DNA from 2 places in the Streptomyces sp. NPDC031132 genome. Region 1 is predicted to be linked to the other one. Evidence: riboswitches for the same ligand, from Rfam matches in the RefSeq annotation. Region 1 holds a riboswitch; the other holds the start of a gene.

Region 1 (8,133 bases):
TCCCGGTCACCGATGGCCCCGACGACCCCTGCGAGGTGCTGCACGAGGGAACCAGGGAGCTGAGCGCCCGGGACGGCTACCGGCGGCTGGCCCTGGACCCGAAGGACGGCCGCGGCTGCGAGCTCGTCTACGAAGTCCCCGACCCGGACACGAGCGGAACCGCTCGCGGCATCGGCCGGCTGACCGTCGCCTCCGACGGCAGTCGGTGGGTGCTCATGGTGTTCGGCCCGGCCGGCGAGGCCAAGGCCGTGCGCGCGCACATGGCGGCGGCGCTGGGCTCGTTCCGGCCGGACTGACGGCGGGTCCTGAAGGGCGTCACCACGTGGCCGTGGCTACTTGAACATGCCCGGCGTGTAGTGGCCCGGGACCATGCGGGTGGTCACCGCGAAGCGGTTCCAGACGTTGATCGTCGCGATCACGGCGATCAGCTGGGCGAGCTCCTTCTCCTCGAAGTGCTTCGCGGCGTTCTCGTACACGTCGTCGGGAACGAAACCGTCGGTCAGGACGGTCACGGCCTCGGTCAGCTCGAGCGCCGCGGCCTCCTTCTCGGTGTAGAAGTGCCGGGACTCCTCCCAGGCGGCGAGCTGGACGATCCGCTCGACGGTCTCGCCCGCGGCGAGCGCGTCCTTCGCGTGCATGTCCAGGCAGAACGCGCAGTGGTTGAGCTGCGAGGCGCGGATCTTGACCAGCTCGACGAGGACCGGGTCCAGGCCCTTCTTCGAAGCGATCTCCAGGCCGACGACGGCCTTGTAGACATCGGGAACGTGCTGGGCCCAGCCCATGCGCGGGGCGTGCTCGGGGGCGTGTGCGGCGGTGTGTTCGTGCGTGGTGGTCATGTCTCCACCCTAGGCAGCAGGCGGCCCGCCGATATGGTCCATATCCATGACGGAATCATGGGCCACTTTCGGTGCCGACCTGCATCTGGACCTCTCCGCCGGGCGAGGTCTGCGGGCCGGTCTCGTCGACGCGCTGCGCGAGGCCGCGCGCAGCGGGCGGCTGGCGCCCGGGACCCGGCTGCCGTCCTCGCGGTCGTTCGCCGCCGACCTCGGGATCGCGCGGAACACGGTCGCGGAGGCGTACGCCGAGCTCGTCGCCGAGGGCTGGCTGACGGCCCGGCAGGGCTCGGGCACGCGGGTCGCGGAACGGGCCCGGCCGCGGCGGCCCGCGGGCGCCGCCCGGCCCCGGCATCCCGAGCGGCGCAAGCCCTCGTACAACCTGCAGCCCGGCACCCCGGACCTGGGCGGCTTCCCGCGCGCCGCCTGGCTGACGGCGGCCCGGCGGGCGCTGACGGACGCGCCGAACGAGGCCTTCGGGTACGCGGCCGACGCGCGCGGCCGGGTGGAGCTGCGGGAGGCGCTCGCGGGGTACCTGGCGCGGGCGCGCGGGGTGTACGCGGACCCGGAGCGGATCGTGCTGTGCGCCGGATTCGTGCATGCGCTGACGCTGCTGGCGGGGGTGCTGCGGGCGCGGCGCGTACGGGAGGTGGCCGTGGAGGGGTACAGCCTCGACCTGCACCGGGAGCTGCTGACGGGGGCGGGGCTGCGGACCCGGCCGCTGACGGTGGACGCCTCGGGGGCGCGGACGCCGGACCTGTCCGCGGAGTCGGGGGCGGTGCTGCTGACCCCCGCCCACCAGTTCCCCACCGGGGCGGCGCTGACCCCGTCCCGGCGGGCGGCGGCGGTCGACTGGGCCCGGACCACGGGCGGGCTGATCCTGGAGGACGACTACGACGGGGAGTTCCGCTACGACCGCCAGGCGGTGGGGGCGCTGCAGGGACTGGACCCGGACCGGGTGGTGTACCTCGGCACGGCGAGCAAGTCGCTCGCGCCGGGGCTGCGGATGGGGTGGATGGTGGTGCCGCCGGGGCTGCTGGACGAGGTCGTCGAGGCGAAGGGGCGGACCGACTGGACGTCGAGTGCGCTGGACCAGCTGACGCTCGCGGAGTTCATCCGGTCCGGGGCGTACGACCGGCACGTGCGCGGGATGCGGCTGCGGTACCGGAGGCGCCGGGACGAGCTGGTCGCGGCCGTCTCCGGCCGGGTGGCGGTGTCGGGCATCGCGGCGGGCCTGCACGCGGTGCTGGACCTCCCGGCGGGGACGCAGGCCTCGGTGCTCCGGGCTGCCGCCTGGCAGGACCTGGCCGTGGAGACCCTGTCCCGCTACACCCACCCGGAGGCCGGACTCCCGCCGCGCGAGGCGCTGGTGGTCGGCTACGGAACTCCGTCGACCAGCGCGTGGTCGCCGACGCTGGCGGCCCTGCTTTCCGCGCTGCCGTGACGCGGCTTCGGCCGCGGCGCCGTTGTCGGGGGCTCCGCCCCGAACCCCCGCGCCTCAAACGCCGGCGGGGCCGGGTTTGCCTCAAGCGTCGGCGGGGCCGGGTTCTGTCGGCGGTTCGCCGAAGCGGGTCAGGAGGAGGGCTCCGGCGACCGATACGGCGAAGCCGAGGACGGCCAGCCAGGTCAGGCCCTCGCGGGTGCGGTCGCCGAGCCAGGCCACGCCCACCAGCGCCGGGCCGATCGTTTCGCCGATCACCATGCCCGCCGTGGCCGTCGTCACCGAGCCCCGTTGCAGCGCGGAGGTGAGCAGCAGGAACGCGGCGCCCCCGCCCAGCAGCAGTGCGTACAGCGCCGGGTTCGTGAGCGCCGCCGCCGAGATGTCGTCGATGAGGCGGACCGCCACCTCCACCACCCCGAAGCCCGTCCCCGCCGCCAACCCCAGGACCAGCGCCCGGGAGCGGTCGGGGAGTCCGCCCGCCACGGCCCCCACCAGCAGCACCAGCCCGGCCACCACCAGCAGCCCCAGCTTCAGCGCGAACGAACCCGTTCCCGAGCCCTCCTCGCCCGACGCCAGCCCCAGCATCGCCAGCCCCGCGCACACCATCCCCACCGCGCCCCACTCGGCCCCGCTCAGCCGTACGTGCAGCAGCCGCGCCGAGACCACCGCCGTCACCGCGAGGCTCGCCGCCAGCGCCGCCCCCACCGTGTAGATCGGGATGTTCTTCAGCGCCACGATCTGGAGGACGAACCCGGCCGCGTCCAGCCCCAGGCCCAGCACGTACCGCCACTGCCGTGCCGCCCGCAGCAGCAGCGCCGTGTCCACCCCCGACCCGGTTCCCGGCTCCACCGCCCGCGCGGCCATCGCCTGCAGGACCGACGCCGTACCGAAGCAGACCGCCGCACCGAGCGCGCAAACCATCCCAAGAAGCACGAATTGACTCTAGGTCATGGAGGTGACGAGAGGGTTTCGACGGCCGGATTCCATCGCTTCGCCACCCCGTTCTAGTCTGTCCGCCATGGATGGCATGGACGACAGCAGTAGTAGAAGCAGCAGCAGCACCACCCGACGCCGTATGCGCTCCGGCAGCGTCGCCCTCGGCGGCATGGGCCTGCTCGCCGCCGCCCTCGTGGCCTGCGGCAGCAGCAGCGAGCCCGACAAGCGCTGCGTGGACCGCCTCACCATGGAGAAGCTGAACAGCAAGGAGTGCAAGAGCGGCAGCGGAAGCAGCAGCAGCCGCGGCGTGTACTACTACGGCGGCAGCGTCTCCAACAACCGGGTCAGCGGCGGCAGCTTCGACAAGTCCGCCGTCACCCGCGGCGGCATCGGCGGCCACTCCAGCTCCAGCGGCGGCTGAACCGCGTGCGCCGTCACACCATCGAGCCGCGCCCCGACTGGCAGAAGACCGTCGAGGAGCAGGGGCTCATCTACCCGCTCACCCGCTACCCCGACGACTCCCTGCGCCCCTACTGGGACGAGAGCGCGTACTACTCCTTCTCGCTCCCCGAGGTCGAGGCGCTGGAGAACGTCGTCGAGGAGCTGCACGCCATGTGCCTGGCCGCGGCCGCGCACATCGTCGAGCACGACCGCTTCGCGGACCTCGGCATCACCGACCCGCGCCTCGCGGAGCGCATCGCCGAGTCCTGGCGCCGGCGCGCCGAACAGCCCTCCCTGTACGGCCGGTTCGACCTGCGTTACGAAGGCGACGGCAGCCCGGCCAAGATGCTGGAGTACAACGCCGACACCCCCACCTCCCTCGTGGAGGCGGCCAGTCCGCAGTGGTTCTGGATGGAGGAGCGCTTCCCCGGCGCCGACCAGTGGAACTCCCTGCACGAGCGGCTCGTCGAGGCCTGGCGCCGGCAGGCGGAGCTGCTGCCGCCCGGCCCGCTGCACTTCGCGCACTCCGAGACCGACGAGCTCGGCGAGGACCTGATGACGGTCGCCTACCTCCAGGAGACCGCCGAGCAGGCGGGCCTGGACACCGAGGCGCTGTCCGTGGAGCAGATCGGCTGGGACAGCCTGTCCGGCCGGTTCGTGGACCAGAAGCTCGGCTTCATCCGCAGCTGCTTCAAGCTCTACCCGTGGGAATGGCTGGCCACCGACGCGTTCGGCCCGCAGGTCCTCGGCACGTACGACCACGGCGGCGGCTCCGGGACCACCACCTGGATCGAGCCGCTGTGGAAGATGCTGCTGTCCAACAAGGCGCTGCTGGCGATCCTGTGGGAGCTCTTCCCGGAGCACCCGAACCTGCTGCCCGCCTACCTGGACGGCCCGCGCGAGCTCGCGGAGACCACCGGGTTCGCCGCCAAGCCCCTGCTGGGCCGCGAGGGCGCCGGGGTCACCCTGCACCCGGCCGGCGGCGAGCCGTTCGTACCGGACGAGGACGAGACGTACGTCTTCCAGGGCCTGGCCCCGCTGCCCGACTTCGACGGCAACCGCGTGGTGCTCGGCGCGTGGGTCGTCGAGGAGGAGGCGGCCGGCCTCGGCATCCGCGAGTCGGCGGGCCCGGTCACGGACGAGTACGCCCGCTTCCTGCCGCACGTCATCCTGTAGCCGCAAACGCGGCCGGGAGCTGCCCGGCTCCCGGCCGCGCCCGCGGCGCCGGATCCGGGGTCAGCCGGTGGCCAGCACCGTCCGCAGCTGGTCCAGGCCCCAGTCCAGGTCCTCCTTGCTGATCACCAGCGGCGGCGCGATCCGGATCGTCGACCCGTGCGTGTCCTTGACCAGCACGCCCCGCTCCATCAGCGCCTCGGAGATCTCCCGGCCCGTGCCGTGGCCCGGGGCGATGTCGACGCCCGCCCACAGCCCCCGCCCGCGTACGGCGGTCACCGCACCCCCGCCGACCAGCAGGTTCAGCTCCCGGTGCAGGTGGTCGCCGAGCTCGGTGGCGCGCTGCTGGTACTCGCCGGTCCGCAGCATCGCGATCACCTCCAGGGCGACCGCGCAGGCCAGCGGGTTGCCGCCGAAGGTGGAGCCGTGCTCGCCGGGCTGGAACACCCCGAGCACGTCCCGGTCGGCGACGACGGCCGACACCGGGACGACGCCGCCGCCCAGCGCCTTGCCGAGGACGTACACGTCCGGCACGACGTCCTCGTGCTCGCACGCGAACGTCTTCCCGGTCCGGCCCAGCCCCGACTGGATCTCGTCCGCCATGAACAGGACGTTCCGCTCGCGCGTGAGCTCCCGTACGCCCCGCAGGTAGCCGGCGGGCGGCACCAGGACCCCCGCCTCGCCCTGGATCGGCTCCAGCAGCACGGCCACGGTGTTCGCCGTGACGGCCGCGGCCAGCGCGGTGAGGTCCCCGTACGGCACGATCTCGAACCCCGGGGTGTAGGGCCCGTAGTGGTCGCGGGCCTCGTGGTCCGTCGAGAAGCTCACGATCGTCGTCGTGCGGCCGTGGAAGTTGCCGGACGCGACCACGATCTTGGCCTGCCCGTCCGGGACGCCCTTGACCTGGTAGCCCCACTTGCGCGCGGTCTTCACCGCCGTCTCCACGGCCTCCGCGCCCGTGTTCATCGGCAGCACCATCTCCTTGCCGCACAGCGCGGCGAGCTCGGTGCAGAAGTCGGCGAACCTGTCGTGGTGGAAGGCCCGCGAGGTGAGGGTGACCCGCTCCAGCTGCGCCTTGGCGGCGTCGAGCAGACGCCGGTTGCCGTGGCCGAAGTTGAGCGCCGAGTAGCCCGCGAGCATGTCCAGGTAGCGGCGGCCCTCCACGTCGGTCATCCACGCGCCTTCCGCGGACGCCACGACGACGGGCAGCGGGTGGTAGTTGTGCGCGCTGTGGGCCTCGGCGGAACGCATGGCTTCAGCAGTTGTCGACACGGGGTCTCCGATCGTCGGTCAGGCGGGCCGGGTGACAGGGGTGACGAGGGTGGTGCCACCGGCGTCACATCACCTTGTATACGGCTATACGTCGCTCGTATACCGGACGGGGAAACCTTTCCTGTGGACCGCCCGCTAAGGTGGGCGGCACGCACGGCGACTGGCGTACGGAGAACCAACTCCGGGGGAGTCGTGCGCGCACGACCGCATTCAGGGCCGCTCGCCTGGGCCTCGCGGGGACGAGATCTGACATCGACCCCGGAGGAGCCGCCATGAGCGCGAGCCGCCACCCCGCCCTTCTCGCCACCGATCCCGAGCTGGCGTCCTACGTCACCGCCGAGGAATCCCTGCAGGCGGAGACCCTGCGCCTGATCCCCAGTGAGAACTACGTGTCCGCCGCCGTGCTCGAGGCCTCCGGCACGGTGCTGCAGAACAAGTACAGCGAGGGCTACCCGGGCCGCCGCTACTACGAGGGCCAGCAGAACATCGACCGCGTCGAGGCGCTGGCCGTCGAGCGGGCGAAGGGCCTGTTCGGGGTGGACCACGCGAACGTCCAGCCGTACTCCGGCTCGCCGGCGAACCTCGCGGTGTACCTGGCCTTCGCGAAGCCCGGCGACACGGTGATGGGCATGGCCCTGCCGATGGGCGGCCACCTGACGCACGGCTGGGGGGTCTCGGCGACGGGGTCCTGGTTCCGCGGCGTCCAGTACGGCGTCTCCGCCGAGACGGGCCTGATCGACTACGACGCGGTACGCGACCTCGCGCTCGCGGAGCGCCCGAAACTGATCTTCTGCGGCGGCACGGCCCTCCCGCGCACGATCGACTTCGAGGCGTTCGCCTCGATCGCCCAGGAGGCGGGCTCGATCCTGGTCGCGGACGTGGCCCACATCGCGGGCCTGATCGCGGGCGGGGCGCACCCGTCCCCCGTCGGGCACGTGGACGTGGTCTCCACGACCACGCACAAGACGCTGCGCGGCCCGCGGGGCGCGATGCTGATGTGCCGCGAGGAGCACGCGAAGGCCATCGACAAGGCGGTGTTCCCTGGCCTCCAGGGCGGTCCGCACAACCAGACGACGGCGGGCATCGCAGTGGCGCTGCACGAGGCGGCGCAGCCGTCCTTCGTGACGTACGCGCACGCGGTGGTGGCGAACGCGAAGGCGCTGGCCTCGGCTCTGCTGGAACGGGGCTTCGACCTGGTCTCGGGCGGTACGGACAACCACCTGATCCTGATGGACCTGACCTCGCGGGGGGTGCCGGGCAAGATGGCGGCCAAGGCGCTGGACCGCGCGGGGATCGTCGTGAACTACAACACGGTCCCGTTCGACCCGCGCAAGCCGTTCGACCCCTCGGGCATCCGCATCGGCACGCCGTCGCTGACCTCGCGGGGCCTGGGCGTGGAGCACATGCCGGCGGTGGCGGACTGGATCTCCCGGGCCGTGGACGCCGCCGCGAAGTCGGACGAGCCGGCTCTGGCCGCGATCCGCAGCGAGGTGGCGGACCTCCTCGCGGCCCACCCGGCCCCGGGTCTCCCGGTCTCCTGACCGGTTCGGGCCGCTGCGCGGGGCTCGCCCCTCCCCGCCCTTCTCCCGTTCACCGGGCTCCCCCGGACCTGGTCCTCGAACGCCGGACGGCTGGAATCAGCCCCGCCGGCGTTCGAGGCGCCGGGGTCCGGCGCGGAGCCCCGGGAATCGGTCGGGTGCGGCCCGGCAGGGCTTCGGCACCTGAGAGAATGGGGCCATGGCTTCTGATCGTCCTCGCGCGCTCTCCGGTATCCAGCCCACCTCCGGTTCGTTCCACCTCGGGAACTACCTCGGAGCCATCCGCCAGTACGTCGCCCTGCAGGAGACGCACGACGCCTTCTACATGGTGGTCGACCTGCACGCGATCACCATGCCGCAGGATCCGGTCGCGCTCCGCGCCAACACCCGGCTCTCCGCAGCGCAGCTCCTCGCCGCCGGTCTCGACCCCGAGCGCTGCACGCTCTTCATCCAGAGCCACGTCCCCGAGCACGCACAGCTCGGCTGGGTCATGAACTGC
Region 2 (8,133 bases), on a different contig from region 1:
GGCGCGCCAGCGGGCCGGCAGGTCGGGGCGGAACGCCAGGGCCGAGGCGAGCCCCACGACGGACACACCGCGCTCCAGGACCCTCCGGGCGGTCTCCTGGCGGCCTATCCCGCCGGTCAGCATCAGCGGCATCGTGGCGGAGCCCAGGAACTGCTCGGCGAAGGAGAGGAAGTACGCCTCGCGTTCGAGGGTCCGCAGATCGGCGGTGCGGCCCAGGGTCGCGGGGCTCTCGACGCTGCCGCCGGACAGTTCGACCAGGTCGACGCCGAGGCCGCCGAGGACCGCGAGGACCTGCGCCGCCTCCTCGGTGTCGAAGCCGCCGCGCTGGAAGTCGGCGGTGTTGAGCTTGACCCCGACCGCGAAGCCGGGGCGCACCTGGGCGCGGACGGCGCCGACGACCTCGGTGAGCAGCCGGACCCGGTTCCCCAGGCTGCCGCCCCAGCGGTCGGTGCGCCGGTTGACGAGCGGGGAGAGGAACTGGCTGAGGAGGTAGCCGTGGGCGGCGTGGATCTGCACCCCGTGGAAGCCGGCCTCCTCGGCCCGCCGGGCCGTGGCCGCGAACCGGGCGACGGTGGCCTCGATGCCGGCCTCGGTCATCGCGGTGGGGCGGGCGAAGCGCTTCGTGTGCTTGCCGAGGCTCACTCCTATGTCGGAGGGCGCCCAGGCCGTGCCGGGCATCTCCGAGCCGACCTGCCGGCCGGGGTGGTTGATCTGCATCCAGACCCGGCCGCCGCCGCAGGACGCGGCCTCGGCCCAGCGGCGGAAGGGGTCGAGCGGGGAGCGGGCGTCGAGGACGATCGTCCCCGGCGCGGTCAGCGCCCTGCGGTCGACCATCACGTTCCCGGTGATCAGCAGGCCGGCGCCGCCCTGGGCCCAGCGGCGGTAGAGGCGTTCGATGCGCTCGTCCGGCAGCTGGCCGGCGCCGGCGAGGCTCTCCTCCATGGCCGCCTTGGCCAAGCGGTTCGGCAGGGCCGTGCCGTTGGGCAGCTCCAGTGGCGTGAACAGGTCCATCAGCAGTTCCCCCCAGGAAACGTGTTGCACGTGTCATCGCGCGCCCCGTCGGAGAACATACCGCTCCCCACCCGGCCCCCGTCAGGCTCCGGCCGCAAGAATCCGGACACCGCCGGAACGCGGAACGCCCCGGGCCGAAGGGCCCGGGGCGTGTCCCGTACGGCGCGTTCCCGTACCCGGTGGTCAGAGCTCCGCGAGCGCCAGCCCCGCCTGGGCGGCGGCGGCCTGGACGGTCTGCTCCAGCAGGACGGCGATGGTCATCGGGCCCACGCCGCCGGGGACCGGGGTGATCAGCGAGGCGCGGGCGGCGGCCGACTCGAAGTGGACGTCGCCGACGTTGCCCTCGTTGTAGCCGGCGTCCAGGACCACGGCGCCCGGCTTGATGTCCTCGCCGCGGATGAACTCGGCCTTGCCGACGGCGGCGACCAGCACGTCGGCCTGGCGCACGATCGAGGGCAGGTCCACGGTGCGGGAGTGGCAGTAGGTGACGGTGGCGTTCTGCTCCAGCAGCAGCATGCCGGCCGGCTTGCCCAGGATGGCGCTGCGGCCGACGACGACGGCGTGCTTGCCGGTCAGGTCCACGTCGTACTCGGCGAGGAGCCGCATGATTCCGCCGGGGGTGCAGGAGACGAAGCCCGGCAGCCCGAAGCCCATGGCGGCGAAGGAGTGCATGGTGACGCCGTCGACGTCCTTGCCGGGGGCGATGGCCTCGAAGGCGGCGCGCTCGTCGATGTGGTGCGGGACCGGGTGCTGCAGCAGGATGCCGCTGATCTCCGGGTCCTCGGAGAGGGCCGTGAGGGCGGCGACGAGCTCCTCCGTGGTCGTCTCGGCCGGCAGCTCCACGTGGCGGGAGGTGATCCCGGCCTTGGCGCAACGGTTCTGCTTCATCTTCACGTACGTGACGGACGCCGGGTCCTCGCCGACCAGCACGGTCGCGAGGCAGGGAGCGGTACCGGTGCGCTCGGTGATCTTCGCCGCGAGGACGGCGGTCTGCTCCGAGATGCGGCGGGCGAGGGCGGTGCCGTCCATGAGCCGGGCAGGGGCGGTGGCAGTCTGGGCAGTCGTCATGGGGTCTCCTGGGCGTCGCTGCGGAATCGCGGTTCGCCCAGGCGCGCGGCAAGCGGCGTACCCGTGGTACGCCGGGCGCACGCGAGGTGCGCCGGGCCGCTCCCCGGTGGTGATCCACCCGAACGCCAGTCACGGCCCGCCCCCACTCTAATGGACCTCGTCCGCGCGTCCGGAGCGCACGGCGGCCCCGGGGGTCCGAGATCCGGTCAAACCAGTGGATCACCGGCGCCCGGCCTGGGACGATCGAGACATGACGCGCACCTTCGATCACCTCGTCGCGGAAGCCGAGTCCGTGTCCGTCGACGGCTGGGACTTCTCCTGGCTCGACGGCCGGGCCACCGAGCAGCGCCCCTCCTGGGGCTACCAGAGACTCATGGGCGAGCGTCTGGCCCGGGCCGGCTCCGCCCTCGACATCCAGACCGGCGGCGGAGAGGTGCTCGCCGGGGTGGGGACCCTGCCCCGGCTGATGGTCGCCACCGAGTCCTGGCCGCCGAACATCGCGAAGGCGACCCGGCTGCTGCACCCGCTCGGCGCGGTGGTTGTCGCGGACGCCGACGAGCCGCCGCTGCCGTTCGGCGACGAGGCCTTCGAGCTGGTCACCAGCCGGCACCCGGTGACCATCTGGTGGGAGGAGATCGCGCGGGTCCTGCGTCCGGGCGGAACGTACCTCTCGCAGCAGGTCGGGCCGGCGAGCGTCTTCGAGCTCGTCGAGTACTTCCTCGGGCCCCAGCCGGAGGAGGTCCGGCGCGGCCGGCACCCCGACGACGCGGTCGCCGACGCCCGCAAGGCCGGCCTCGAGGTCGTCGATCTGCGCTCCGAGAGACTGCGCACGGAGTTCCACGACATCGGAGCCGTGATCTACTTTCTCCGGAAGGTGATCTGGATGGTGCCCGGCTTCACGGTCGGGCAGTACCGGGATCGGCTGCGCGAGCTCCACGAACAGATCGAACGTGACGGTCCGTTCGTGGCGCATACCGCCCGTTTCCTCATTGATGCCCGCAAAACGGGCTGACGGGAGGGCGGCGGGAGCGCGGACGGATCCACGGCCGATCGGTTGCGCGGCCACAGCGTGGCGCAGGTCACTCAATTCAGCGCGTAACGAATCGACTCGGGCATGCGATGAACCGACAGGTGTCCTCGCGCGGCCACGGAATACAGACCCCCCTCGGGTCTGTTTCCCGAGTCCGCGCGATGATGTCCCGCCCACTCCTTATCTGTTCGCAACGAGAGGCTCCTTGTGTCGCTCAGCCCGTCCCGTACGTTCCCTCCGGAGATCGCCGAATCGGAGGCCCTCGTCGCGCTCGTCGAGCGCGGCCGCGAGCAGGGTCACATCAACGGTGACGACGTGCGCCAGGCCTTCGAGGCCGGCCGCATCCCGGTGGACCAGTGGAAGCGGGTCCTGCGCAGCCTGAACCAGGTCCTGGACGAGGAGGGTGTCGCGCTGCACGTCAGCGCCGCCCCCGCCACGAAGGCTGCCGCGAAGAAGCCCCGCAAGGCGGCCGCCGCGCCCGCCCGCACCGTGACCAAGAAGGCGGCCGCCGCGCCGCGCCCCATCGGTGCGCGCAAGGCCTCGGCCACCAGCCCGGCCACCGCCACCGCGGCGGCGATATCCGCTTCGCCGACCGCGGCCACCGAGGACGAGGTGACGGCCGACGCCGTCGCCGAGCCGAAGAAGCGCACGGTCAAGAAGACCGCCGCGAAGAAGACCGCGGTGAAGAAGACCGCCGCGGCCAAGAAGACCGGCGCCAAGGACGGCGACGAGGGCGAGACCCCCGCCGCCGAGGGCGAGGACTGGGCCGCCGAGGACCTCGTCGACGACGCCGAGGAGGAGGCCCCCAAGGCCGGCGGCACCCAGGGCTTCGTCCTGTCCGACGACGACGAGGACGACGCTCCGGCGCAGACGGTCATGGTGGCCGGCGCCACCGCCGACCCCGTCAAGGACTACCTCAAGCTCATCGGCAAGGTGCCGCTCCTCAACGCCGAGCAGGAGGTCGAGCTGGCCAAGCGCATCGAGGCGGGCCTCTTCTCCGAGTACAAGCTCGAAGAGGAGGAGGACCACAAGCCCGTCTTCAAGCGCGAGCTGGAGATCCTGGTCGAGGACGGCCGCCGCGCCAAGAACCACCTGCTGGAGGCCAACCTCCGCCTCGTGGTCTCGCTGGCCAAGCGCTACACCGGCCGCGGCATGCTCTTCCTGGACCTGATCCAGGAAGGCAACGTCGGCCTGATCCGCGCCGTGGAGAAGTTCGACTACACCAAGGGCTTCAAGTTCTCCACGTACGCGACCTGGTGGATCCGGCAGGCGATCACGCGTGCCATGGCCGACCAGTCGCGCACCATCCGCATCCCCGTCCACATGGTCGAGATCATCAACAAGTTGGCGCGCGTCCAGCGCCAGATGCTCCAGGACCTCGGCCGGGAGCCCACTCCGGAGGAGCTGGGCAAGGAACTCGACATGACCCCCGAGAAGGTCATCGAGGTCCAGAAGTACGGCCGTGAGCCGATCTCGCTGCACACCCCCCTGGGTGAGGAGGGCGACAGCGAGTTCGGCGACCTCATCGAGGACTCCGAGGCGGTCGTCCCGGCCGACGCCGTGAGCTTCACCTTCCTCCAGGAGCAGCTGCAGTCGATCCTGGGCACGCTCTCCGAGCGTGAGGCGGGCGTCGTCTCGATGCGTTACGGCCTGAACGACGGCCAGCCGAAGACCCTGGACGAGATCGGCCGCGTGTACGGGGTCACCCGTGAGCGCATCCGCCAGATCGAGTCCAAGACCATGTCGAAGCTGCGCCACCCGTCGCGTTCGCAGGTGCTGCGCGACTACCTCGACTAAGCAGGCCCGCGCCCTCAGGCCAGTCGGAAGACCGGCCCCCGGGGCGTGAAGGGCAGGGAGGCACCCTGCGGAACCAGATAGGCGTGCTCGCGCCGGATCCGCAGGGTGTCGATCCACCCGTCCGTGATCACCAGCACCGGAGCCTGCGGAGGGAAGTCCTCCGCGCGCTGCAGCAGGTCGATCGCGGGCTGGAGCACGGTTCCGCCCCGCCCGCGGACCTTCACGCGCCCCGCGATCTCGGTCGGGGGCAGATAGCCCGCGTCGTACGGCGCCGCGTCACAGAACACGACGCGTGCCGCCGGTACGTCGCGGGCTTCCGCGTACGAGGCGATCGCGCCGAGCGCCTTGCCGAGCAGGGCGGCGGACATCGTCCCCGAGGTGTCGAGGACCACGCCGAACGTGCAGCGGGCGATCTCCTCGGGCGGGAAGTACCGGCCCGCCCGGGGGATGTCCGGGGTGGAGGCCTGGCGGCGCGCCGGGCGCGCGTAGCTCCGTACGGGCTCCGGGCGCGGCACGTACGCGTCGAACCAGCGGGCGAGCTGCGCGTCCCAGGGCACGGGCGGATGGGCCAGCGCCCGGATCTCCTGGACCAGCCCGGCGGGCAGCAGCCCGCGTTCCCCGTAGGTGTGCAGGTCGAAGCCCTGGACGAGGCCGCGCCGGTAGAAATCGTCCAGATCGGTGTACGGGAGGCTGCCCGCGTGGGGCAGCGCCTCGCCCAGGACGTCCCCGAGGCCCTTGCCGCGCAGGGTCGACAGCCGGCGCAGTCGGCGCAGGTCGGTGGCGATGCGGTCGTAGACCTCCTCGACGGAGAGGTCCTTCAGCTCCGGGTCGTGCAGCAGCCCCTCGGGCATGTCGCCGACGCCCATCTCCACGAGCCAGCCGTTGACCACGTAGTCGGCGGCCACGTTGTGCAGGTACGGGTCGCGGGCGCCGCAGCGCTCGCCGTGGCGCAGGGCGGCGTGCAGCATCTCGTGGGCCAGGACGAAGCGCCACTCCGGGTCCGTGAACGTACGCAGCGGGTTGACGTAGATCTCCCCGGCGCTCGCGCTGACGGCCGCGACGGCGATGTCCTGGGCGCGCGCGAGCTCGGCGTCGGCGACGATCCGCAGGCCGGCGGCGAGCCCGCCGAGCAGGGGGTACGAGGAGACGAACCAGTTCAGGGCCCGGTCCCAGGGGTGCAGGCGGACCCGTTCCCCGGTGATCCCGTCGCGACGGCCGCCGGCCGCGTCCATGGCGGCGGAGACGCTGCGGGTCAGGGCGTGCGCGAACGAGGTCTCCCAGTCGGGAACGTCCGTGGTCAGGGTGCGCCAGCCGACCAGGACCTGGTCGGGGTGCTCACCGGAGGCGCCGCAGTCCTCGTACGCGGCGGGGACGCCGTCACGGCGCCAGCGGGCGGCGAGCTGCTCCTCGTCCCCGCCGGGGTATTCGGCGGGGAGGTGGTCGGGGGCGCGGCCGACGGAGAAGGTCAGCAGGAAGCGGTTGACGACCACGCACCGGGCGGCGAGCTCGGCGGGGACGGGCTGCGGGCGGTCGTCCCCCTTGGCGGCGGGTACGTGGCCGAAGCCGAGGTGGAGCAGGCAGTGGGCCAGCGCCCAGGCCCACTCCTGCGGTTCGGCACGACGGGTGGGATGGGCGTGGATCACCCCGTTGGAGGTGACGAGGACGAGCCCGGCGGAGGTGCACGAGGCGCACCGGGGGTCACGGCAGTGGGTGGCGGAGAGGGCGCCCAGGGCCGGGTTCTGCCGGATCGCGGCCCGTCCGGCCTCGTAGGCGAGGGTGGCCGGGTCGGCGGCGGCGGGCTTCTTCTTGCGGGTCACGGGTGGATCACTTCCGGCTCACTTCGGGCGCGCACGGGCGCATGGAGTGCTCGGGGCGGGCTCGTACGGCTCACCGGCGCGCCGCGACCAGCCGCGGCATGTCGCGTGCGGCCTCCACCAGGAACCAGGCGGGCAGCACCGGCAGGCCGTCGGCGTCGTCGGCGATGACGGTCTGGGCGACCTCGACGGAGATCTCGGCGAGCTGCACGAGCAGGGACTTCGCGCGGTACGCGGTCTGCCGGACGGCGGGCGAGACGTGCTCCTTGCGTTCCGGGAGCTCCTTGACCAGGCGGCCGCGGAAGGCCTCGGCGAGGTAGTAGAGCAGATCGCGGTCGGCGAGGCGGGTGGGCCAGGAGGCATCGCCCTTGATGATCGCCTCGATGCCGAAGGTGTGACGGACGATCTTGGCGTAGCCGCAGAAGGAGACGGCGTGCGCCGGGGTGAGGGTGCCGTGCGCGACGATCTTGAGGGTCTGCTCGTCCAGGCCGGTCCCGAAGGAGTGCAGGGCGTCGGAGAGCATGTGCCAGGAGCGCGGTGTGGAGAAGGGCTCCTCGGTCTTGGGCGGCGCGGACCACAGGTGGTCGGGGCGGTCGGTGAGGTAGTCGGTGATCCACGGGTGGATGCCGTTCTCCCCTGCCCAGACCAGCCAGTCCTGCGCGGAGGCCTGAAGGTGTACGTGGGTCAGCCGGTTGACCAGCGCGGAGGCGATGGGCCGGGCCAGCGCGTTGTCGGTGGCCCGGTTGCCCGCGCCGATGACGATGGAGCCGGCGGGGAGCTCGTAACTGCCGATCCGGCGGTCCAGGATGAGCGAGTAGAAGGCCTTCTGGACGTCCGGGGTCGCGGCGTTGAGCTCGTCGAGGAACAGGCAGTACGGCTCGTCGCGGGCGATGGCCTCGGGCGGGCAGAACACGGACCGGCCGTCACGGATCTGCGGTACCCCGATCAGGTCCTCGGGCGCGAGCTGCGTGCCGAGCAGGCTGACGCACTCCAGGCCGAGGGAGTCGGCGAACTTCCGTACCAGCGAGGACTTGCCGATCCCGGGCGCCCCCCACAGGAACACGGGCCGCACGGTGGCGAGGCCCAGCAGCAGTTCGGGGATCTGGGCGGGGGTGACGGTGACGGCAGCCTGCACGAGAAGCGGTCCTCAGGGGTGGGGTACGTGGCGCGCCCAGTGTGGGCGCACCGCGTACCCCGAGGCATCCGGTTTTCCGCCGCGGGGCGGTGGCCGGGTGTTTCAGTGCTCCAGCAGGTGCTTCAGCTTCTCCTCGTTGCGCGGCATTTCCTTGCGGGCGTACGGCTTGACCAGGAGCGGGGCGATGACCCTGCCGATGCCGTGGCCCTCGAAGTCGAGGTCGAGGGTCACGCGCGAGCGCCTTCCGCCCTCGAGGGGTTCGATGGTCCCGCGCACAT

Evidence for each region. Region 1 has a riboswitch for ZMP and ZTP ahead of ACZ49B_RS06900 (serine hydroxymethyltransferase). Riboswitches for the same ligand answer to the same signal wherever they lie in the genome.
Region 2: it holds a riboswitch for ZMP and ZTP, as region 1 does, so the genes downstream of both, ACZ49B_RS28215 (bifunctional 5,10-methylenetetrahydrofolate dehydrogenase/5,10-methenyltetrahydrofolate cyclohydrolase) here and ACZ49B_RS06900 (serine hydroxymethyltransferase) in region 1, are expected to answer to the same signal.

Annotation. Positions count from the first base shown of each region.
Region 1 is NZ_JBVIGX010000003.1:263,941-272,073, reverse strand. Features, by position in the region: gene ACZ49B_RS06935 (hypothetical protein) at 1-296, shown strand, start outside; gene ACZ49B_RS06930 (carboxymuconolactone decarboxylase family protein) at 333-836, opposite strand; gene pdxR (MocR-like pyridoxine biosynthesis transcription factor PdxR) at 883-2,277, shown strand; gene ACZ49B_RS06920 (DMT family protein) at 2,359-3,195, opposite strand; gene ACZ49B_RS06915 (hypothetical protein) at 3,293-3,631, shown strand; gene ACZ49B_RS06910 (glutathionylspermidine synthase family protein) at 3,637-4,827, shown strand; gene rocD (ornithine--oxo-acid transaminase) at 4,888-6,075, opposite strand; ZMP/ZTP riboswitch at 6,243-6,333, shown strand; gene ACZ49B_RS06900 (serine hydroxymethyltransferase) at 6,369-7,637, shown strand; gene trpS (tryptophan--tRNA ligase) at 7,834-8,133, shown strand, end outside.
Region 2 is NZ_JBVIGX010000024.1:73,852-81,984, reverse strand. Features, by position in the region: gene ACZ49B_RS28220 (NADH:flavin oxidoreductase/NADH oxidase family protein) at 1-1,011, opposite strand, end outside; gene ACZ49B_RS28215 (bifunctional 5,10-methylenetetrahydrofolate dehydrogenase/5,10-methenyltetrahydrofolate cyclohydrolase) at 1,195-2,079, opposite strand; ZMP/ZTP riboswitch at 2,142-2,222, opposite strand; gene ACZ49B_RS28210 (class I SAM-dependent methyltransferase) at 2,330-3,091, shown strand; gene ACZ49B_RS28205 (RNA polymerase sigma factor) at 3,317-4,906, shown strand; gene ACZ49B_RS28200 (vWA domain-containing protein) at 4,921-6,723, opposite strand; gene ACZ49B_RS28195 (ATP-binding protein) at 6,794-7,855, opposite strand; gene ACZ49B_RS28190 (SRPBCC family protein) at 7,958-8,133, opposite strand, start outside.